3 regions of the Allobosea sp. 05L423 genome follow, and region 2 is predicted to be linked to each of the others. Evidence: riboswitches for the same ligand, from Rfam matches in the RefSeq annotation. Region 2 holds a riboswitch; each other region holds the start of a gene.

Region 1 (7,494 bases), on a different contig from region 2:
AGTCGAAGATGACGCCCTGCTGGATCGCGCCCACCGGCAGGCCGAGATCGAACAGCCCGTTGCCGAGTGCCTTGAGCGCGACGTCGAACGGGATCGCCATCTCGCCGATCGTCACCGCCAGCGCCACCGAGACGGTGAGCGCCAGCAGCGACAGGAGCGCGAGGCCGATCCGCGCCGGCCAGTTCGGGCCGTGGGCGGCGTGGCTCAAGGCGCGAGGCCGAAGCTGGCGATCGCCTTGGCGAGCGTCTCGATGCCGTCGACGGTGTCGAGCCCCGCACGGGTAGCACCCACGTCGATGATCACGACGCGGTTGTTCTTCGCCGCGTCGAGCTTGCTGGCGACGGGGTCGGTCTTCAGGAATGCGAGCTTCTTCTCGATGTCATCAGCCGGGAAGCGGCGCCGGTCCATCTTCACGGTGACGATCACGGCCGGGTTGGCGGCGGCGATGCTCTCCCACCCGACCAGCGGCCATTCCTCATTGGTGGCGATGATGTTGCGCGCCCCGAGCTTGGACAGGATGTAGGCAGGCACGCCGTTCCTGCCGGCCATGAATCCGTCACCCTTGATGTCCTTGCTGGAGAACCAGACGACGACGGGGACGTCCTGCGCCTTCAGCTTTGCGATCTGCTCGACCGCCTTGTCCTCACGAGCCTTCAGTTCCGCGACGAGCGTCTCGGCGCGGTCGCTGACGTCGAAGATCTGCCCGAATTCGCGGATGTTGCGATAGACCAGTTCCATCGAAAACATCTGCGTGCGCACACCGTCGCCGGGGCCGGAATTGTCCTTGCCGACGCAATCGGTCGGCGAGACATAAGTCGGCACCTTCACCTTATGGAACTGGTCGCGCTTGCCGACGATGCCGTTCGGCCCGACATGCCATTCGAACATTGCGGTGACGAGATCGGGCTCCTGCCCGACCACGGCCTCGAAGCTCGGGTCGTTGTCGGCCAGGCGCTTCACCTTGGCGTTGGCGGCCTCGTAGGGCTTGGCGACGGGCGAGAACCAGACGGCGGTGCCGACCACCCGGTCGCCGAGGCCGAGCGCATAGAGGATTTCCGTCTGGGTTTGGCCGATCGCGACGACCCGCTTGGGTGCGGCGTTGAAGGTGATGGTCTCCCCGCAATTCTCCAGCGTCAGCGGATATTGCGTCGGCCCGGCCGCGGCTGGCGCGGTGAAAAGGGCAGCGCCGGCTGCGGCAGCGAAGAGGGCGGGCAGCAACGAAAAGACGGGACGCATGGAGGCAACCGGGCTGAGCTGGACACCGCGTCGGCGAAACCGGGAGGCTTCGGCGCGAGGTCCAAGAAATGTAACAATGTTGCATTTCTCATAGATCGCACGACGCGACCGCGTCAAGCGTGCCGCGGCCTTCGCTGCGGACCGGCCAAAGATCATCGACATGGAATTCATCGCTCCCCGAGATGAGGGCGGGGGAGCTTCGCAGGACACGGCCGGTGGCGCGGATCTGGAGCCGGCCGCCGACGCGCACCCCTCCGGAACACCCCGCCCGAAAGACGCCTTGCGATCGCGGCAGGTCTCCTGGCTCGCGGGTCGACGCCTGATCCGCCCGGCCTTCCCGGCGCAGGGCGCCAGTGGACGATGGACGGAGGGCTCGCCGCTTACAGTTGCGGGGGCAGCCTCGGCATTGGCGCGGGACGCGCCTCACCGAATTCCCTCTTAGCTCCGGGCGAAACCCGGAGAACCTCGATCGACCGGCACCATAGAGCGGTGCCGGGGCTCGTCAAGCGGGCATGCGCCAGAGCCGGATCCGGTCGGGTTTGAACCCGATCGCGCGTGCTCTAGCTCAGCGTTCGAAACAGGCCGAATTGCGAGAAGAGCGCGGCGGTGCCGCCCGTATGGAGAACACAGGCGGGCTCGCTGCTCGGGATCCCTCCGTTGGCGAGCTGTTCGAGGAAGCCGGCGCAGGTCTTCGCCGTATAGACGTGCTCGATCAGGATGCCCTCGGTGCGGGCAAAGCTCAGGATGGCGGCTTCCGAGGCGGGCGTCGGGACACCCCAACCGCCACCGAGATGGTCCATGTGATAATGCGGCGGTGCCTGCTCCCATGCGGCGACATCGAGCCCCGTCCGCTCCCGCAGGCCCTCATAGATCCGCCCGACATGGCCGGCCAATTCGTCCCGCTCGTATTCGACGCTGACGAGATGGATCTGGAAGGGATGGCCGAGCAGGGCATTGCCGAAGATGAAGCCGGCTTCGGTCGGCCCCATCGAGCCGGCGAGGAAGACATGCCGGATCGGCGCCTCCTGCTGCTGCGACTGCTCATGCAGTTCCAAGGCGGCGCGGACGTAGCCCATCGCACCCAGCACGGAATCGCCGACGATGTACGGCGTGCGGCCCTGCCGCGCGAGGTCCACGGCCGCCTCCGCAAGCGCCGCATTGCGCTGGCTTTCATCGACCGAGCCAAGGAAGCGCAGCTCGGCGCCGAACAACCGGTTCAGGAAGGAGGCCTGGCGGTTCTCCGGCGTGTCGGGCGCGTTGTGCAGGACGACGCAATCGAGCCCGACCAGCGAGGCTGCCGCGGCTGTCAGGCGGCAGAGATTGGAGCTGGCGCCGCCGCCGACCAGAAGGATGTCGGCCCCCTTCTCCAACGCCGCGCCCAGCCAGTATTCGAGGCTGCGCAGCTTGTTGCCGCCGAGCGCGATCAGCATCAGATCGTCGCGCTTGGCATAGATGCCGGGTCGACCGAGTTTCGCCTCGAAACGGCGCAATCTCTGGAGCGGCGTGGCGGTTTCGAGCAGAACGTGACGCGGCTCCCGCAGGAGGCTGGAAAGCTCAGGCATCGTCGGTCGCTCTCGTCAGGCGGTTATCAGCCGCCATACTGGCCGTCGGAGACCTGCTCCAGCCAATCCACGACCTTGCCGTCCTTGGCCTCCTGGACGGCGATATGGGTCATCCCGGTAGACGGGCCGGCACCGTGCCAGTGCTTCTCGCCGGGCGGGAACCAGACCACGTCGCCGGGCCGGATCTCCTCGATCGGCCCGCCCCAGCGCTGCACCCGGCCGACCCCGCTGACGACGATCAGCGTCTGGCCGAGCGGATGCGTATGCCAGGCCGTCCGGGCTCCCGGCTCGAAGGTCACACTCGCGCCCTGCACACGTTCCGGTGCGTGCGGGTTGAAGAGCGGATCGATCCGGACCGACCCGGTGAACCAGTCGGCCGGCCCTTTCCCCGACGGCCGCGAGCCCGCGCGCATGATCTCCATGACGATCTCCTTATGGTCTGAGCTTCGGCAGACGGGTGGGTTTGTCGGTGACAGCTCGTCCGCGCCGCTTCACCGTGAGGGATCACCCGAAAACCGTGACCGTCAAGGCCTTCCGTGCCCGTCGCGAGGCGCTCGCGATCAGGCGTTCCTCAGAGCGAAAGCTGCGAACCGGCCTCGCGGCAGGAGGCCTTGAGTGCGAGCAGGATCGCCTCCTCGTCGGTGGCGCTGCCATGGCGCTGCAGGCAGGGCACGAGGATCGCGGCTTCCGCATGGCCGCTCGGGCCGATCACCGGGCAGGCGATGTCGGTCACGGCCATGATGTCGCGGCTCGGCGCGACGCGATGCCCGCTCGTGCGGATGTCCGCCAGGATGCGGCGCGTCTCGTCGCTCTCCAGTTTGTCCCGGTCGGCCTGGGAGGCCTCCTTCATCAATTGCCGGCGACGTGCCTCGCTCTGGAAGGCGAGGATGAGCAGGCCGGAATTGGCGTCGAGCGCCGGCCTTCCATAGCCGGGGCGCACGATGACGCTGGCATCGAGATGGCCGGATGTGGTCGCGAGCACGACGGTCTGGGCCCGGCTCAGCACGACCAGGTGGGCGACCATGCCGCTTTCCTCGCTGAACCGCTCCATCAGCGGCAGCACGATCGAGGTGAGCTGGCGCCCGCCCGGCGTGCGGATGCCCAGGTCGAACAGCCGCCGCGACAGGCCGAGGCGGTCGGTGCCGGGCTCGCGGGCGAGATAGCCGCGCTGCTGCAGCACGAAGACCATGCGGAAGATCTCGCTCTTGGAGCGGGCGAGGCGCTCGGCGATCTCGCGCGTCGACAGCGGCTCGCCGACCTCGGCGAGGAGCTCGAGGATGTCGAGCCCCTTCTCCAGGGCGGGAGCCGCGTAGGTGCTTTTGTCTCCGCTCTCGGAGTCGGGCAGGTCGCTCATGTCTTCCTGTTTCATATATGAAACTTGACATCAAATAAGAAACGAACCTAGCCTCCTCGTAAAGGGGAGGCGGATGGTGCGATGGCCTGATCATATCGCGCATTCGAGCAGCGCAGCGACAGAGCCGCAAGGCGGCCGGGCATGAAATACGGCCTGCAGTTCCGCGACGTCTTCGCGGCCTGGGAATCGATCCTCGACGGTGTCTGGGTCACGCTGATGCTGTCGGCGGCGGCCATGGTGGGCGGTCTGGTCATCGGCATCGCCTGCGCGGCGGCCCGCGTCTATGGCCCGGCCTGGCTGCGCCGCGCGGTCGGCACCTATGTCGAAATCATCCGCAACACGCCGCTGCTGGTCCAGCTCTTCCTGATCTTCTTCGGCCTGCCCAGCTTTGGCCTGAGGCTCGACGGCTTCACCGCCGCGATCATCGCGCTCGTCGTCAATCTCGGCGCCTACACCACCGAGATCGTTCGCGCCGGGCTCGAGGCCGTGCCGAAGGCGCAGGTCGAGGCCGGCCGTTCGCTCGGCCTCTCCGGGCTGCAGGTCTTCCGCTACGTCGTGATGTTCCCGGCGCTGAAGTCGATGTTCCCGGCGCTCGCCAGCCAGTTCGTGCTGCTGATGCTGGCGACCAGCGTCGTCTCGCAGATTTCGGTCGAGGACCTCTTCCACGCGGCCTCGATCGTGCAGTCGCGCACCTTCCGCGACTTCGAGGTCTACACCGTCATCGGCGTGCTCTATCTCGGGCTCGCCTTCGCCTTCCGCGGCCTGTTCGCGGGCATCTACTACTGGGCATTCGGCAGGCGATGATCCGCGAATTCGGCCTCATCGATGTGATGTATCTGGTGGCGGCAGCGCGCTGGACGCTGGCGCTCACCGTCGCCGCCTTCATCGGCGCCTCGCTGATCGGCATCGTCATCGCCATCGCCCGCATCCTGCCCTTCGCGCCAGTGCGCTGGCTCTCGGCGGCCTATATCCACGTCGTCCAGGGTACGCCGCTGCTGGTCTGGCTGTTCGTGATCTTCTTCGGCCTGCCGCTCATCGGCATCTCGGTCAATCCGTGGATTGCGGCCGCGACCGCCTTCTCGGTCTATGGCAGCGCCTTCCTCGGCGAGATCTGGCGCGGCGCGCTGGTCTCGATCGCTAAGACGCAGTGGGAGGCCGGCGCCTCGCTCGGGCTCTCGCTCTGGGAGCAGTTGCGCTACATTATCGTGCCGCAATCGATCCGGGTCGCGATCCCGCCGACGGTCGGCTTCCTCGTCCAGCTGATCAAGAATACCTCGCTCGCCGCGGTGATCGGCTTCGTCGAGATCACGCGCGAGGGCCAGCTCACCGCTGCCGGCACCTACAAACCCTTCGCCGTCTACATCACCGTCGCCGCGATCTATTTCGCGATGTGCTTCCCCCTCACGCAATGGAGCCGCTCGATCGAGCGGAAGCTCGATGTCGCTCGTTGAAATCCACGGGATCAACAAGAGTTACGGCGCCGTCCAGGTGCTGAAGGACGTCACGCTCGACGTCGCCAAGGGCGAGATCATCGCCGTGATCGGCCGCTCGGGCTCCGGCAAGAGCACCATGCTCCGCTGCATCAACGGGCTGGAGCCGGTCCAGGCCGGCGTCATCCGCGTCGACGGAACGCAGGTCAACGACCCCAAGACCGATCTGCGCAAGCTGCGCCAGGAGGTCGGCATCGTCTTCCAGAGCTTCAACCTGTTCCCGCATCTCTCGGTTTGCGACAACATCACGCTCGCCCCGCGCGTCGTGAAGAAGCAGGCGCCGGAGGCCGCCCGCGAGGTGGCGCGCGAGGTGCTCGCCCGCGTCGGGCTGGAGGACAAGCTCGACGCCTATCCCTCGCAACTCTCCGGCGGCCAGCAGCAGCGCGTCGCCATCGCCCGCTCGCTCGCCATGCGGCCGAAGCTGATGCTGTTCGACGAGGTCACCTCCGCGCTCGATCCCGAGCTGACCGGCGAGGTGCTCAAGGTTCTCGAATCCGTCGCGCAGGAAGGCATGACCATGATCCTGGTGACGCATGAGATGGGCTTTGCCCGCCGCTTCGGCTCGCGCGTCGTCTTCATGCATGAGGGGCGCGTCCACGAGCAGGGGCCGGCCGCCGCCGTGCTGGCCGAGCCGAAGACGCCGGAACTCCAGACCTTCCTCAGTGCTGTCCTGCACTGAGGCGGAAGAACAGACATCAACGAGGGGAGAGAGACGATGCGTTCACTGTTCGCAGGCAAATCTGTGCTGGCGGGGCTGGCCGCCCTGGCCGTCGCCGCCTTCGGCGCCGCCGAGGCCAAGGCCGACAAGCTCCAGGACATCCTGTCCAAGGGCGTGGTGCGCATCGGCGTGCCGCTCGACGCCCCGCCCTTCGGCGCGCAGGATGCGGACCGCAAGGCTGTTGGCTTCGACATCGAGATGGCCGAAATGGTCGCCAAGGGTCTCGGCGTGAAGCTGGAGATGCAGCAGATCACAGGCGCCAACCGCATCCCCTTCCTGATGACCGACAAGGTCGACATCGTCATCTCGGTGATGGGCCTCACGCCCGAGCGCGCCCGGCAGATCCAGTTCACCGCGCCCTATGCCAACACCTTCCTCGCGGTCTACGGCCCGAAGAGCTCGGTGGTGAGCAGCCCGGAGACGATCGGCTCGGCCCGCGTCGCCGCCGCCAAGGGCACGACGCAGGAGCTCGCCATCTCGGCCACGGCCCCCAAGGCCAGCCTGATGCGCACCGAGGACGACGCGACGGCGGCGGCGGCCTACATCACCGGTCAGGCCGATCTGCTCGCTACCAACTCGATCGTGGCGCAGGCGCTCGCCAAGCAGAACCCGAACAAGGAGTTCGAGCGCAAGTTCGTCATCCGCCGCAGCCCGGCGCATATGGGCGTCCAGATGGACCAGCATAACCTCGTGCGCTGGCTCGATGGCTTCATCTTCTTCAACACGATGAACGGCGAGCTCGATCGGCTCCACCGGAAGTATCTGGACATGCCGATGGACCCGCTGCCGCCGCTGTAGTCCACCCGACATCCGTCATTCTCGGGCGAAGCGAAGCGCAGACCCGGGAATCTCCTGACCAGAAGGCGCTGGTCGGAGCCTCATTCGGCCGGAGATGCTCGGGTCAGGCCCGAGCATGACGGCTTGTCTCGCCCCGTTCTTGAGTCTCGCCTTCGTGAGCCCGCCATGACCAGCCTCCGCCCCAAGCCGACCCCGCGCCCGTCCAGCGCCTTCCTCACCGTCGATCTCGACCGGGAGGGCAAGCAGCCCGGCTTCCTCATGATCCCGCATTCGCCGCATGACGACGCCTGGGGCGTGACGCGCGTTCCGATCGCCGTGATCAAGAACGGCAGCGGC
Region 2 (7,494 bases):
AGGCGAGCGACAGGCTGGCCGAAAGCCCGCTGTAGAAGGCGAGGACGGAGCCGAAGGCGGCCGCGCTGGAAATCCCGACCACGCCGGGCTCGGCCAGCGGGTTGCGGAGCAGCCCCTGCATCGCCGCACCGGACAGGCCCAGACTGAATCCGACGAGCGCGCCGAGGATGGCGCGTGGCAGGCGCAGCTCGGTCAGCACGAGCGCCGGCAGGGTCGGGCGCCCCGCCAGCCAATCGCGGATCGCCGCGCCGAGATCGAGCCGCGCATAGCCGACGGCCATCGAGAGAGCGAAGACGGCGACCGTCACCGCAGCGAGCAGCGCGATCAGGATCGGCAGGGAAGGCGGCTTGATGGAGGAGGATTTCATCGCTTCCCTCCGGCCGCCTTGGCCAGCAATTCGATGGCGTCGAGCACGCTCGGCCCGGCGCAGGCCCAGAGTCGCGAGGGCAGGGCGACGAGCCTGAGGCGCGCGCCGAGCTTTCCGATCACGGGGTGGTGCAGCACTTCATGGGCGAGAGAGGGCGGCCCGTCCCGAGTGTCGTTGAGGATCAGCATCTCGGCGCCGCCCAGCGCCACCGTCTCCAGGGCGATCTGGCCGTAGCTGTCGATGCCGAGCTCGGCGGCGATGTTGTCGAGGCCGGCCAGCGTCAGGATCTCGTCGACCAGCGAGCCGCGCCCGACTGTGAAGCCGTTCGGCCTGAGCACGATGGCGCGGCTGCGCTCGGGCGGGCGTTTCGCGGCCAGCCCGGCGAGCCGTGCATCAATGTCGGCGATCAGCGCCGTGCCACGCTCCTCCTCCCCGAGCAGCGCCGCCATCTCCGCGATCTGGTCGCGCATCTTGGCAATGTTCCGCGGCACGCCGAATTCGCGCACCTCCATGCCGACGCGCTTGAGCAGGACCACGGTCGAGCGGGTGGTATAGGCGCCGGCGATGACGAGGTCGGGCTGGCTGGCGAGGACCTGCTCGACGAGGCCGTGATTGACGCCGACCGCGCGCGCCGCCTCCGCCATATTGGCGCTGCGTGGATCGCGCGAGAGCCAGGTGACGGAAGCGATGCGTTCGGGCTCGGCGAGGCGCAGGACGAGTTCATCCGTGCACATGTTGAGCGAGACGATCCGCGTCGGCTTCGCCGCGGCGGCCGGCTCGGCGCCGACAGCCATGGCGACGAAGGCCGCCATGGCGAAGGCATGATTGGCGCGGCGCGGTTTCATCCGCCGATGGCCACCTTGATGCCGCCGAAGGCGCCGAAGCCGGGAACCAGGAAGCCGACCGGATTTTCCCAGCGCTTGTCGAACAGGTTGTCGATCCGCCCGAACACGGTGACCTTGTCGGTCGCCTTGTATTCGGCGGCGAGATTGACCAGCGTCGCGCCCTTCGCGTTCAGCCGGGAGACGGAGAAGTCGCGATTGCCGTCCACCCAGGAGCCGACATAGAGCAGCGTCGCCGAGAGGGTGAGCTTGTCGGTCGGCGTCCAGGTCGCGGTCGCGCTCGCCTTGTGGCGCGGCCGGCGCAGCAGCTCCTGCCGCGCGATCTCGTCCTTGGCGAGGGTGAAGGTGTAGTCGGCCCGGATGCGGAACTGCGGCGACACCTCCAGCGCGGCGAAGGCCTCGACGCCCTTCGTCCTGGCCTTTCCGACATTCGCGTAGGAATCGAAGGTGGCGTTGGTAACGATCAGGTTGTCGATGTCGTTCTGGAACCAGGTCGCACCGAACTGCAGCTTCCGATCGAAAAGCGGCTGCTCGAAGCCGGCATCCCAGCCGCGGCTCTCTTCCGGCCGCAGGTTCGGATTGCCGTGGAAATTGAAGCCGGGGCGATAGTCGACGAAGAGCTCGTTGAGCGTCGGCGCCTTGAAACCGGTGCCGTAGCTCGCCTTCAGTTTCGTCTCCGTGCCGGGAATGATGACGGCCGGCGCGATGCGGTAAGTGGTGTGGCCGCCATAGCTGTCGTCGTCGTCGCGGCGGATGTTGGCCACGAGGAAGAAGCGGTCCTCGATATTGCCCTGGTACTCGAGGAAGCCGGCCTTGTTGCCGTTGGAGGCGACGAGGCTGGTGGTGTCGAGCCGCTCGCGCTCGTATTGCAGGCCCATGAGCAGATTGTGGCCCTTGGCGATCTCGAGATTGCCGCGCCAGTCCAGCTTGGTGCGCTCGCCCAGATTCTCGCTGGGCAGGCCGGGAATGCCGGTCGTGCCGTTGGCCGTCCGCGTCGCCCGGTCCTGGTTGGTGTAGGAGACGCCGAAGGTGTTGACGAAGCGCCCGCCGAACGGATCCCACACAATCTCGCCGCGGGTGAAGGCCTGGGCGTAGTTCTGCAGCGAGCGATAGGGCGCAGGCCGGCTCGGGAAGCCGGTGTCGCTGGTGAATCGCAGCTGCCCGTCCTGATAGCGGCCGACCCAGTTCAGCGTCAGCGTGTCGCTGAGCGCGACGCCGACGCGGCCGGAATAACTGTAGTTGTCGAAGGCGTTGGGGTTGATGCGCCGGCCCGGCGGGACGAGGTTCGGCGGCGTCACAGGGGTCGAGTCCGAGCGGAAGTGGGCCACGTTGAAGGCGTAGTTGAAGCGGTCGTTGCCGCCGCCGAAGCCGGCCGACTGGTTGAAGGTGCCGTGGGAGCCGGCTTCGATGCGCGCGGTCGCCTTTGGCGGACCCTCGCCGCGCTTTGTCGTGATCGAGATCACGCCGCCGAGGGCGTTGGCGCCGTAGAGGCCGCTCTGCGGGCCGCGCAGCACCTCGATGCGCTCGATATCGTCGGTCAGCATCGAGCCGAAATCGAAGGAGCGGTTGGGCGTCGAGGGGTCGTTGGCCTCGATGCCGTCGATCAGCACCTTGACGTGGTTCGAGTTGGTGCCGCGCATGAAGACCGAGGTCTGGCCGCCCGGCCCGCCGGTCTGCACGATGTTGAGGCCGGGCACGGTGGCGAGCGCTTGCGGCAGGGTGCGGCGCTGCTGCTGCTCGATGTCCTTCGCCGTGATGACTGTGACCGAGCTTGCGATCTCGCGGGCCGGCGTCGGTGTGCCGGTGGCGCTGACGACGATCTCGTCGAGGGCGAGAGGGCCGGCGTCACTTTGCGCCAGGGCAGGGACAGAGCAGGCGAGGGCGAGCAGGGAGGCGGACAGCAGCAGGCGGCCGCGTCCTGCGGCCGGGAAGAAGACGTTCACGATGGAGACCTCGGGCGTTGACGTCAGTGGCACGTCACCGCGAACGCGATCTCCCATCGGCCGCGCGAGAGGCGGCAAACAGTCAAATCAGCGATCGGCGCACCCCGTCCGAACGTGTTCGCGTGTGACCACGGCTGACGGCAGGTCTCCTGGCTCGCGGGTCGGTGCCTTTGCGCCGCCTTCCCAGGTCCGAGGCCCCAGTGGCGTGTGGCGAAAGGCTCGCCGCTTACAGTTGCGGGGGCAGCCGCGGCATGGGGCAAAACTCCGCCCGCACCGCGTTCCCTTTTGATCCCGTGAGGGAACCGTCGCGGCGAGGATTAGGGCGAAAAAGTGGCGGCGTCAAACCGCGCCGATCGCGCAGCCTCATGCGACCGCTGGATACGCTTGGTCTCGGAGTGTGCTCCAGGGGCGGCGGCCGCGAGACGCCAAGCCAAGCTTCGCCCGCCCGTCCAGCCGGGCGAACGCTGAGCTTTCTGGCCAGCTTCTGGCGCTCAGATGGCCCGCTTTTGGGGCGTTTCAGCGGGACACATTGGCCTGCGGCCGAGAGATGGGGCAGGCTCACGTGACTGCGTGCGAATTGCGAGTTTAACTCAGATAAATATGGTTCTGCATCATTGTTATAATTCCAATTTCGCCATCATATTATGATGATTGCAATTTAGATCCGAATATATTGTATTTATAATCGACAATTTGTGTTCAAATGTTGGTTGCGAATCTCTTCTTTCAGAAATAACTCGTCCCGAATTCAACTCGGGACGAAATTATGAATAATAATTCTAAGCTATATATTGCTGTATATTTCCTGTCTTCCACCGCATTGACGGGCGCGTATGCCCAGTCGGCGCCGGTTGCTCCGGGCGGTGCCGAACCGATTGCCCTCGACCAGATCACCGTGACGGCGACCCGCAGCGAAAAGCAGGCTCTCGACGTGCCCGGGACCGTCAACGTCATCACGCGGCAGGACATGGAGCAGCGGATCACCCGCGATACCCAGGACCTCGTGCGCTACGAGCCCGGCGTCATCGTCAACCGCCAGACCACGGCGACCGATCCCTTCGGCAACTATGGCGGCTTCACCATCCGCGGCGTCGGCGGCAACCGCGTGCAGATGCAGGTCGACGGTTCGCGCGTGATCGAGCGCATCACCGACGGCAACCGCGACTTCGTCGACCTGCCTTTCCTCAAGAGCGTCGAGATCGTGCGCGGCCCGGGCTCGGTGCTGTGGGGAGCCGATGCGCTGGGCGGCATCGTCGCCTATCGCACGCTCGATCCGCAGGACCTGCTGAAGGGCCGCACTGACAAGCCCTGGGCGGTGAAGCTCGACACCAGCTACGACAGCCTGGACCGCTCCTTCGTCAAGACCGGCATCGCCGCCTACAGCTTCTCGCCCGCCCTCGAAGCGATCATCGGCGTGAGCCAGCGCAACGCGCAGGAAGCCAAGCTCGGCAATGCCCGCGCCGATGGCGGCCGCTGGGGCTGCCCGGTGCCAACCCTGCGCTTCCTCGGCTGCAATCTGCTCAACCCGCTCGATACCGAGGTCTGGAACGCTTTCGGCAAGATCGTATTCAAGCCGACGCCCGATCACACCTTCAAGCTGACCGGCGACTACTTCGACAGCGAATCCACTGTGAACCAGCTCTACAACTACAACGTCGTGAGCCTGGGCATCCGCAACGGACCGAATATTCGCGATCAGATCAAGTCGCGCAAGCGCCTGGCGCTCGAGCATGAGTGGAATGTCGGCGCAAGCTTCCTCGACTCGCTGCGCTGGCAAGCCTCTTTCACACCCCAGAGCCGCACCTTCATCACCAACAACCTGCAGACGCTCGCCAATGGTCAGCAGCGCTTCACGCGCGGCCTGCTCGACTATACCGAGCAATTCTCGCAGCTCGACGTCCAGGCGAAGTCGAGCTTCGCGCTGGGGTCGAGCTTCCACCGCCTGACCTACGGCTTCCAGGGCGACGTCACGCGCACCGACTATGAGCGGCGCGACGATGTTAGAAACCTGACCAGCGGTGTGACGACGACCGCGATCGCCGGCGGCTTCAACTTCGCCAATGCGACGACGACGCGGGCCGACATCTATCTCCAGGACGAGATCGAACTCCTGAACGGCCGCTGGACGATCACGCCCGGCGTCCGCTACGCGAACTACAACATCGATCCGCGTGTCGGCCCCGGCTATGTCATCGTGCCCGGAAAAGCGCCGCGCGAGCTCGACTCGCACCGGCTCATCCCGCAGGTCGGCACGATCTTCAAGCTCGACGAGACCTATTCGCTCTATGCCCGCTACGCCCAGGGCTTCAAGATGCCGACGGCGCAGCAGCTCTACACCTCGCTGCCCTTCGGCACGCAGAACCTGATCCCGAATCCGGATCTGCGGCCTGAGATGGTCACATCCTATGAGGCGGGCGTGCGCGGACGCTTCGCCGATGGCTGGTTCTCGATCGGCGTCTTCCATGCCGACTACAAGGACTTCATCCAGGAGCTCTACGAGGTGCCCGGGACGACCGACATCACCTCGCGCAACCTGGCGCGGGTAAAAATCTCCGGCATCGAGGCCTCGGCCGAGTGGCGCTTCCAGGAGCGCTGGGTCACCCATCTGGCGCTGAGCTATCAATACGGCCAGCAGCGGAAGCAGCAGGGCGCGCTCGAAGTCCCCTATAATGTCAGCCCACTGAAGGCGGTGACGGGCCTGAAGTACCTGATGCCGGAATACGGACTGGAAGCCGAGGTGATCGGCACCTTCGCGGCCGGCGCGACGCGCGCCGACGCACCCACCACGTTCAAGCCCGGCGGCTATTCGGTGTTTGACGCCTATCTGAACTGGAAGCCGACCAGCTTCCTGACCCTTCGTGCCGGCGTCCAGAACATCTTCGACAAGCGCTACTTCGCCGACGTCCTGAACTACGACAAGGTCGCAAGCTTGAGCGTCGCGGCCGCCAACCCGCTCGAACTGCAGACCGCGCCGGGGCGCATATTCAAGCTCTCTGCGTCTGCAGAGTTCTGACCCTCGATTGAGATGCCGCGCCCGGAAGCGCGGCGGATCGGCGGCGCTCCCGGCGAGACCCGGGCGTCGCCTCATTTGGAGACCACGATGACCCAAGAGACCAATCCACGCGAACGGCTCACGCGCGCGCCGTCCGAAATCCTGAAGAGCTTGCCCGCCATGGGGCGGGTCATGCTGAGCACCCGCTCCGGCGGCGCCACGCATGAGCGTATGGGCGAGGTCGAGGCGGTCGCGATCGAAGGGAACGAAGCCAGGCTTTCGGGCGCGTTCCACGACAGCCGCATCGACCTGACGGCGGTCGTGCGCATCGTCGCCGACCGGACCAGCAAGATGCGCGAGCGAGTGCTGCCGCGCCTAGAATGTCAGGATGCCAATGGCGAGACCCTGTTCAGCCTGATCGGCCTCGACGGGCTGGAGCCGTTCGACAAGGCGCTGGCAGCCTTCGGCGCCGGCGAGCCTCTGGAGCCGGCCATGCGCGAGGCGCCCGGCACAGGCGGCGCGGCCGACATACCCGCGGACGATCTCGGCGCCCGGAGCTTCGCGGCCATCCTCGACAGCGGCGAGACCATCGCCATCGACATCGAGCGGCCCGGCCTGTTCCAACACTGGGAAGCCGTGCTGCCCGAGCCGAAGCCGGCGATGGGCTTCGTCAACATCATGCAGCCCGACTTTCACCTCCATCTCAGGGCCGGTGCCGTCGCGAGCTGGCAGCGCAGCGAAAGCGGCGGAACCGTCACGCTCCAGGCCCTCGACAGCGAAGGCAAGCCTTTCGGTCTCGTCCTGAGGGGGCCCGCCGCAGCCTTCGCCAAGGTCCCGGAAAGCCATGCCGCTCGCAGCTGAATGGGAGGGCAGGGGCGGGCGCCATGCCCATCCGCGCGCGAGCTGGCTCTGTCCGGAAACGGGAGAGCTGCTGCCGCAGGGCGAACTGATGCAGGCGATGGCGCGCAAGCGCGTCGTCCTGCTCGGCGAGACGCATGACGTCGCCGAGATCCATCGCTGGCAGCTGCATGTCACAGCGTTCCTGCACATGCTGCGGCCGGCGCTCGCCGTTGGCTTCGAGATGTTTCCGCTGCGCATCCAGCCGATCCTCGACGCCTGGGTCGATGGCGCGATGGACACCGCGACCTTCATCGAGCGCAGCGAATGGACACAGGTCTGGGGTTTCGATCCGGAGCTCTACCTGCCACTCTTCCATTTCTGCCGGCAGCAGCGCGTGAAGATGCTGGCCCTGAACTGCCACCGGCCGCTGGTGACGCGCGTCGGTCAGCTGGGCTGGGAGGCCATCCCCGTCGAGGAGCGCGACGGCGTCACCCCTGCGGCGCCTGCGAC
Region 3 (7,494 bases), on a different contig from region 2:
ATAATGCCCGGCGTGCCGTCTACGGCTACGACGACCGCATCGAGGTGTTCGGAACGGGCGGACTGCTGGAGTCGTCGCGCATCACTGAAGGCAACGTGATGCGGATATTCGATGACAAAGTGCTGACCGAGGGACTGCCGAAGGACCCGATGCTCCGGATGGCGCCGAGCTACGCGGCCTCGATCGCGGCCTTCGTCGAATTCGCGCTTGGTGAGAGATCCGCGGTTCCGGGCATCGAGGACGGCTTCCGCTCGCTCGTCCTCGCGGAAGCGGCAACCCGCTCTCTTGCAGAGCGGCGAAACGTGACAGTCAACGAGATACTGGGCTGACCTTCCGACGGTAGCGCCTCTGGAACTATGCCGGTGATGGCGCCGCCCGTAGCTGCCAGGGCGGCGACCAGACTGTCATCTGCGACTCCGTCCATGTCGACGAACAGCAGAACCCCGCGCTGAAGCCACGCGTCGTCACCTTCGACCAGGGCGACGACATCCGCGATCGCCTGAGCTGTTAGATCGATAGCGATGCGCTGGGCCGGCACGGCTTCTCGATCCTGGCCCCGGCGGATATGGCATTGGTTATTCCTGCACCCGTCTCTCCGGGGTAGCAGATTTCGATGTTGGAAGCTGGATGCGGGCAGGCGAAGGTTCGCAATTGCCCGATTGCGAGAGGCTGGATTGAGCGCCCCTGATCGGAATTTCGATGCTCCGCTCGTCCTGATCGAGGACGTGCGATCGGGCGCCACCCTCTCGTTCACGCGATGCCACCGCGTTCTCGAAGCGCGGACATTCGCTGACGTCCCGGCCGTGCTGGCGGCCATGCTCGACGCCCAGAACGCCGGGTACCATCTGGCGGGATATGCCGCATACGAACTGGGTTATATCTTCGAGCCACGGCTCGCCGCGCTGGCGCCCGAGCTGAAGGGGCCGCTCCTCCATTTCGGCGTCTTTGACGAGCCTGATCGCTTTGACTGGGGCGCGGTGGGCGGCGCCGGGAGCCTGCGACATTTGTCACCGGTATGGACGCTCGACGACTACGAAGCCCGCTTCAGGAGCGTGATCGCCTACATCCGGTCAGGGGACGTCTATCAAGTGAACCTGACATTTCCCATGCTCGGGACGTGGTCCGGTGATCCGGTTGCGCTGTTTGCGGCGCTGCGCTCTCGTCAGCCTGCGCCTTACGGAGCGCTCGTCGCGCTCGGTGGGGACACCATTGTGTCCTTGTCGCCCGAGCTCTTCTTCGAAGCCCGGGGCTCGTCGATACGCGCCCGCCCCATGAAAGGAACCGCGCCGCGGCATGCCTCACCGGCTGATGATCTGCGCGCAGCGAGCGAACTGGCATCGAGCGAGAAGAACCGGGCCGAGAACCTGATGATCGTCGATCTGCTGCGGAACGATCTAAGCAGGATCTCCGAAGTCGGGTCGGTTGGAGTGACGGACCTTTTCACCATCGAGCGCTACCCCACCCTGTTTCAGATGACGTCCGGGATCGAAGCGCAGCTCCGGCAGGATATCCGATTTCCGGATTTGCTCCGCGCTCTCTTCCCCTGCGGTTCGGTGACGGGTGCGCCCAAGATCCGGGCAATGCAGGTGATCCATGAGCTCGAAGAGCATCCGCGAGGCGTCTACTGCGGCAGTATCGGCATGTTCTCGCCGCAGGGAGAGGCGCGGCTCAGCGTCGCGATCCGGACGCTGACGCTGAGCGCCTCGGGCACAGCGACCTACAACACGGGCTCAGGGCTGGTTTTCGATTCCGAAGCCCAAAGTGAGTACGCGGAGTGCCTGCTGAAGGCGGCGTTCCTCGATGATGGCAGCACCTCGTCGCTGCAGCGGGCATCTGACCAGCACTAGCACCGAGGACGGGCTGCGGCTGCGCATCGACAGACCGGCGGGGGCTTTCCCGTCGGCACCAAACCGGAAGAAACGCGTTGAGCACTCCAGGAGGCTTGCCCCCGTGCCGTTGCAAGCCAGGCTTTCGAGGTCCGAAGCCTTGCATGGCGGCCCGCCCTAAAAACGGGGCAGGACCAGTCGCGTGCGCCGGGATCGTTTCGGGCTAGCACCTAGGCTAGAACTCGATGCCTTCCTGTGCCTTCACGCCGGCGGCGAAATGGTGCTTCACCAGCGCCATCTCTGTGACGAGGTCGGCAGCCTCGATCAGCTCCGGCTTGGCGTTGCGGCCGGTGACGACGACGTGGAGATCGGGCCGGCGGGCCTTGAGCGCCCCCACCACCTCGGCGAGCGGCAGGTAGTCGTAGCGCAGGGCGATGTTGAGCTCGTCGAGCACGAGCAGCCGGATCTCAGGATCGGCCATCAGCTCCCCAGCCTTGGCGAAGGCGCGCTCGGCGGCGGCGATGTCGCGGGGCTTGTCCTGCGTTTCCCAGGTGAAGCCCTCGCCCATGCTGTGCCAGCTGACCTGATCGCCGAAGGCTTCCAACGCCCGGCGCTCGCCGGTCGACCAGGCGCCCTTGATGAACTGCACCACGCCGATGCGCCAGCCATGGCCGAGTGCGCGCAGGATCAGCCCGAAGGCCGCCGTCGACTTGCCCTTGCCGGGGCCGGTGTTGACGATGAGCAGCCCCTTCTCGACCGTCTTGGAGGCGACCTCGGCGTCCTGCACCGCCTTGCGCTTCTCCATCTTCGCCTTGTGGCGGGCGGCTTCGTCCGTATCGATCATCACTTCGCTCGTGTCATTTTACTTGCATCGGCAATCCGGCGACCATGAAGACCACGCGGCCGGCACGCGCGGCAAGCGCCTGATGCAGCCGCCCGGCCTCGTCCCGGAAGCGGCGTGCCAGCGCATTCTCCGGCACGATGCCGAGGCCGACCTCGTTGGAGACCAGGACGATCGGACCAAAAACCCGCTCGCAGGTGGAAATGAGAGCGGCAGTGGCAGCGACAGTGTCGCGCTCGGCCAGGATGAGGTTGGTCAGCCAAAGCGTCAGGCAGTCCACCAGAACGGGCCGACCGGCCGGCATCGCGGCGATCGCCTCGGGAAGGTCGAGCGGAGCATCGACCGTTTCCCAGCCGGACGGCCTGCGCGCCCGGTGGGTGGCGATCCGCTCCCGCATCTCGTCGTCATAGGCCTGTGCGGTGGCGATATAGGCCCAAGGTGCGGGCAAGGTCTCGATCAGCCCTTCGGCGTAGCGGCTCTTGCCCGACCGGGCCCCACCAAGGACGAGAGTCAGATGACGCATTTCGCTAGGCATACCATTCGCCATGTTCACGGGGCCCTCAGCCTGAGGAGCACCCTCAGGCGCGTCTCAGGATGAGGGCTCACAAGGAATAGAGCCTTTGCATTGCACAGCGTCACCGCGAAGGCTAATGATCGTCGCTGACGGTGCCTCCGCGAGGAGGTGAAAAGGGAACGCGGTGCGGGCTTGCTCTGCCCAATGCCGCGGCTGCCCCCGCAACTGTAAGCGGATGTCCTTCGCCATCGGCCACTGGAGCGTTCACTCCGGGAAGGCGGCACAGGGCGCCAAATCCGTGAGCCAGGAGACCTGCCGTCGACCCGCAAAGATCCAACCGGCTGCCGGCGGGGCGGCCACGGAGAGCCCTATGAACACTGCTTCGGTTTCCACTACCCAGCTCAGCGTCTCGGAACGCGTCAAGGCGGTCGCCGCCGCGCTCGTGATCGGCGTCGCGCTGATCTACACGACCGGCTTCGCGGCCTCGACCGACGTCCACAACGCCGCGCACGACACCCGTCACGGCCTCGCCTTTCCCTGCCACTGAGGGAAAGCAACCATGGTTACGCGTGTTCTCACGGTCAGCATTCTGGCCGGGCTTCTGGCTGGGCTGATCGTCGCCGCCCTCCAGCATGTCACCACCACCCCGCTGATCCTCAAGGCCGAGACCTATGAGGCGGCGCTGCGCCTGCAGGCGCCGACGCTCGCCGCTTCCGACGGCGAAGCCAGGATCATCCTCGCGCACGGCCCCGCCGGCGATGCGCCCGGCCACGAGCATGCCGAGTGGAAGCCGCAGGACGGCCTCCAGCGCACGCTCTTCACCAGCGCAGTGACGATCGCGACGGCCATCGGCTTCGCGGCGCTGCTGCTCGCGGGCATGATCGCGGCCGGCGACACGATCGACCAGCGCAGCGCCCTGGTCTGGGGAGCCTGCGGCTTCCTCGCGCTCGGCCTCGCACCGGCGATGGGGCTCGCTCCGGAATTGCCGGGCGCGGCGTCCGCAGCGCTGGAACAGAGGCAGTTCTGGTGGCTCGTGACCGCTATCGCGACGGCGCTCGGCCTTTTCCTGTTCCTGCGCTTCGAGCAACCCTGGCTCAAGCTCCTGGCCGCCGTCGTGATCCTGCTGCCGCATGTCATCGGCGCCCCGCATCCGGCCTCGCCGGAGAGCAAGGTGCCGGCCGAGGTCGCGGCTCATTTCGCGGCCCTCTCCCTCGGCATCCAGGCCGCACTCTGGCTCGCGACCGCCTTCATGGTCGGCGTGCTCTGGCCCTGGGCCAGCCGGCGCGCTGCCCTGGCGCGCTGAAGGCAGCGGAGCCTGCAGGCTCCGCGCGAAAGGCAAGCCATGTCCGAGGGCGACCTCACCATCCATGTCTGCACAGCCTGCAGACGCGCGCGCGCCGATCTCCCGGAGGGTTACGACCAGCCGGGGCTGGCGCTCGCCGAGGCGCTCGCCGAGCGCCTCGGCGCCAAGGGCAGCACGATCCCCGTGCTGCCGGTCGAATGCCTCGCCGTCTGCAAGCGGCCCTGCACCATCGCGCTCTGCGCCGACGGCAAATGGACCTATCTGATCGGCGACCTCGACACGCAAACCCATCTCGACGAGATCGTCGGCGCGGCGGAGGCCTATGCCGCCAGCGCCAACGGCATCGTTCCCTGGAAAGAGCGGCCGCAGTCCTTCCGCAAGGGCGTGGTCGCGCGCGTGCCGCCTTTGCCGGCGCGCCAGCAAGGATGACATCATGAACGCTCCGCAGACCGCAAATCTCGGCAAGACGCCGTGCACGATCATCACCGGCTTCCTCGGCGCCGGTAAGACGACGCTGGTGCGCCACCTCCTCGAGAATGCGCAGGGCAAGAAGCTCGCCGTGCTCGTCAACGAGTTCGGCGACCTCGGCTTCGACGGCGAATTCCTGAAAGGCTGCGGCATCGCCGGCTGCAGCGACGAGGACGTGGTCGAGCTGCCGAACGGCTGCATCTGCTGCACCGTCGCCGACGATTTCGTGCCGGCGCTGGAGAAGCTCCTGAACCGGCCGAACCCGCCCGAGCACATCCTGATCGAGACCTCCGGCCTCGCCCTGCCGAAGCCGCTGGTGCAGGCCTTCAACTGGCCAGCGATCCGTGCCCGAGTCACCGTCGACGGCGTCATCGCCGTGGTCGACGGCCCGGCCGTGGCCGAGGGCCAGTTCGCCGATGATCCCGAGGCGCTCGCCGCGCAGAAGGCGGCCGACGCGTCCGTCGATCACGACAACCCGCTGGAAGAGGTGTTCGAGGACCAGATCCTCTGCGCCGACCTGATCCTGCTCAACAAGAGCGACCTCGTCGACGCGGCCGGCCGCGCCCGCGTCAAGGCCGAGATCGCCGAGCATCTGCCCAAGGCGATCAAGATCGTCGAGACCGCCCATGGCAAGGTCGAGCCCGCGCTGATCGTCGGCCTCGGCGCCGCCGCCGAGAGCGACCTCGCCGCCCGCCCGTCGCATCACGGGGAAGGCGAGCACGATCACGACCATGACGATTTCGACTCGGTCGCCGTGCCGCTGCCCGAGGGCCTTTCGCCGGAGGAGCTCACGGCGCGCGTCGCCAAGGCGGCCGAGGCCGAGGGCGTGCTGCGCCTCAAGGGCTTCACCGCAGTGCCGGGCAAGCCGATGCGGCTCGTCGTGCAGGGCGTCGGCCGGCGCGTCGGCCATCATTTCGATCGTCCCTGGGGCGCGAGCGAAGCACGCGACGGCCGCCTCACAGTGATCGGCCTCAAGGGCTTCGATCTGAAGGCCGTGGAAGCGGCCCTCGCGGGGGCGTAACATCAACCGATGCACCTGCTCCCGACCAGCGAGATCAGGCTCGACGACGGCGAGGACGCCGTCGATCTCGCCCTGCCTCTGGGAGACGTGCTCGTCCTGTCCTTCACCGACAGCGACCTCTCCGCGCTGGCGGTGGCGGCACGCACTTACGCGGAGCCGTTGTCGTCATGGCCGGACTTGCCCCGACCATCTACGTCGTCGCTGCTCGAAGACCGTGTCCAAGACGTGGATGCTCGCCACAAGGGCGAGCATGACGGGCAGAGCCTGTCCGTCCGCCTCGCACCGCTCCGGCGTTTGAAGCACCCGCTCTCGGTCGATTTCCTGATCGAGAAGACAGCGGCGCAATGCCGCTTCGTGCTGGTGCGCTGCCTCGGCGGGCTCGACTACTGGCGCTACGGCATCGAGCAGCTCGGCGCCACCTGCCGCGCGCGCGGCATTCCGCTCGCGCTCCTGCCCGGTGACGAGCGCGACGATCCAAGATTGGGCGAGCATGCGACCGTGCCACCCGGGTTCGCCGCCGAGCTGCTGGCCTATTTCCAGGCCGGCGGCGGCGCGGAGAACATGCGGCGGCTGCTGAGGCGGATCGACGACTATCTGGAGGGGTCGCGCGACGCTGCCGATCGCGCTCCGCTTCCGTTGCCGCCATTCTTCGCACTGGGCGGAGGCGGTATGCCTCTGCCTTGGCGGGACGCACTCGCCGCCCTGCCGGCAAACATCCCGCTGGTCCCGATCCTGCTCTATCGCTCCAGCGTCGCGGCGGGCGATACGGCCATGGGCGAGGCACTGACGGCCGCCCTGACCTCACGTGGCCTCGCGGCGCTGCCACTCGCGTTGACCAGCCTGAAGGACCCGGCCGCCACGGCGGAACTCGCGGCGCTGATCGCGACGTGCAGACCCGCGCTGATCCTCACCACCACCGCCTTCTCGGCACGCGAGAGCGCGGATTTCGTGCTCGACGCCGCCGATTGCCCGATTCTGCAGGCCATGCCCGTCGGCAGCCCCCGCGAGGCCTGGGAGGCTTCGCCGCGCGGCCTTTCGGCTGCTGATCTCGCCATGCAGGTGGCACTGCCGGAATTCGACGGACGCATCGGCGCCATCCCGGTGGCCTTCAAGGCGGAAGCGAGCGACCAGGCGACCGGGCTCAGCATCCGCCGGCTCGTGCCCGACCGCGACGGCATCTCTGCGCTTGCCGATTTGACGGAGGGGTGGATCGCGCTGGCCCGGAAACCCGCGGCCGAGCGAAAGCTGGCGCTGGTTATGTCGGACTACCCCGCGCGCGGCGGCCGGGCCGGCTTCGCCGTCGGGCTCGACACGCCGGCGAGCGTGCTGGCGATCCGGGAACTGCTTGCGGGGGTGGGATACCCCGTCGATCTCCCCTCCCCGGTCATCCCGGGCGACCGGAGGGAGACCCGGGATCCATACCTGAGCGTCTCCGATGAAGGTTCAGGCATGGATCCCGGATCCGTGCCGCTGACGCGGCTTGTCCGGGATGACGGCCAGTGGGGAGGCGAAGGCGCAGGC

The links. Region 2 has a riboswitch for cobalamin ahead of AC1DNE_RS24860 (TonB-dependent receptor plug domain-containing protein). Riboswitches for the same ligand answer to the same signal wherever they lie in the genome.
Region 1: another riboswitch for cobalamin. It lies ahead of AC1DNE_RS19415 (ABC transporter substrate-binding protein); the one in region 2 lies ahead of AC1DNE_RS24860 (TonB-dependent receptor plug domain-containing protein).
Region 3: another riboswitch for cobalamin. It lies ahead of AC1DNE_RS19120 (CbtB domain-containing protein); the one in region 2 lies ahead of AC1DNE_RS24860 (TonB-dependent receptor plug domain-containing protein).

What each region holds. Positions count from the first base shown of each region.
Region 1 is NZ_JBFTOA010000009.1:75,990-83,483, reverse strand. It holds gene AC1DNE_RS19420 (FecCD family ABC transporter permease) at 1-208, opposite strand, end outside; gene AC1DNE_RS19415 (ABC transporter substrate-binding protein) at 205-1,236, opposite strand; cobalamin riboswitch at 1,510-1,719, opposite strand; gene AC1DNE_RS19410 (1-aminocyclopropane-1-carboxylate deaminase/D-cysteine desulfhydrase) at 1,797-2,798, opposite strand; gene AC1DNE_RS19405 ((R)-mandelonitrile lyase) at 2,825-3,220, opposite strand; gene AC1DNE_RS19400 (IclR family transcriptional regulator) at 3,370-4,152, opposite strand; gene AC1DNE_RS19395 (amino acid ABC transporter permease) at 4,294-4,956, shown strand; gene AC1DNE_RS19390 (amino acid ABC transporter permease) at 4,953-5,603, shown strand; gene AC1DNE_RS19385 (amino acid ABC transporter ATP-binding protein) at 5,590-6,321, shown strand; gene AC1DNE_RS19380 (transporter substrate-binding domain-containing protein) at 6,358-7,158, shown strand; gene AC1DNE_RS19375 (succinylglutamate desuccinylase/aspartoacylase family protein) at 7,324-7,494, shown strand, end outside.
Region 2 is NZ_JBFTOA010000017.1:72,502-79,995, reverse strand. It holds gene AC1DNE_RS24870 (FecCD family ABC transporter permease) at 1-367, opposite strand, end outside; gene AC1DNE_RS24865 (ABC transporter substrate-binding protein) at 364-1,212, opposite strand; gene AC1DNE_RS24860 (TonB-dependent receptor plug domain-containing protein) at 1,209-3,185, opposite strand; cobalamin riboswitch at 3,275-3,473, opposite strand; gene AC1DNE_RS24855 (TonB-dependent hemoglobin/transferrin/lactoferrin family receptor) at 3,919-6,165, shown strand; gene AC1DNE_RS24850 (ChuX/HutX family heme-like substrate-binding protein) at 6,253-7,005, shown strand; gene AC1DNE_RS24845 (ChaN family lipoprotein) at 6,989-7,494, shown strand, end outside.
Region 3 is NZ_JBFTOA010000009.1:19,954-27,447, forward strand. It holds gene AC1DNE_RS19100 (Gfo/Idh/MocA family oxidoreductase) at 1-329, shown strand, start outside; gene AC1DNE_RS19105 (aminodeoxychorismate synthase component I) at 675-1,847, shown strand; gene cobO (cob(I)yrinic acid a,c-diamide adenosyltransferase) at 2,062-2,670, opposite strand; gene cobU (bifunctional adenosylcobinamide kinase/adenosylcobinamide-phosphate guanylyltransferase) at 2,684-3,202, opposite strand; cobalamin riboswitch at 3,316-3,515, shown strand; gene AC1DNE_RS19120 (CbtB domain-containing protein) at 3,552-3,728, shown strand; gene AC1DNE_RS19125 (CbtA family protein) at 3,741-4,484, shown strand; gene AC1DNE_RS19130 (DUF1636 family protein) at 4,524-4,913, shown strand; gene cobW (cobalamin biosynthesis protein CobW) at 4,918-5,973, shown strand; gene cobN (cobaltochelatase subunit CobN) at 5,983-7,494, shown strand, end outside.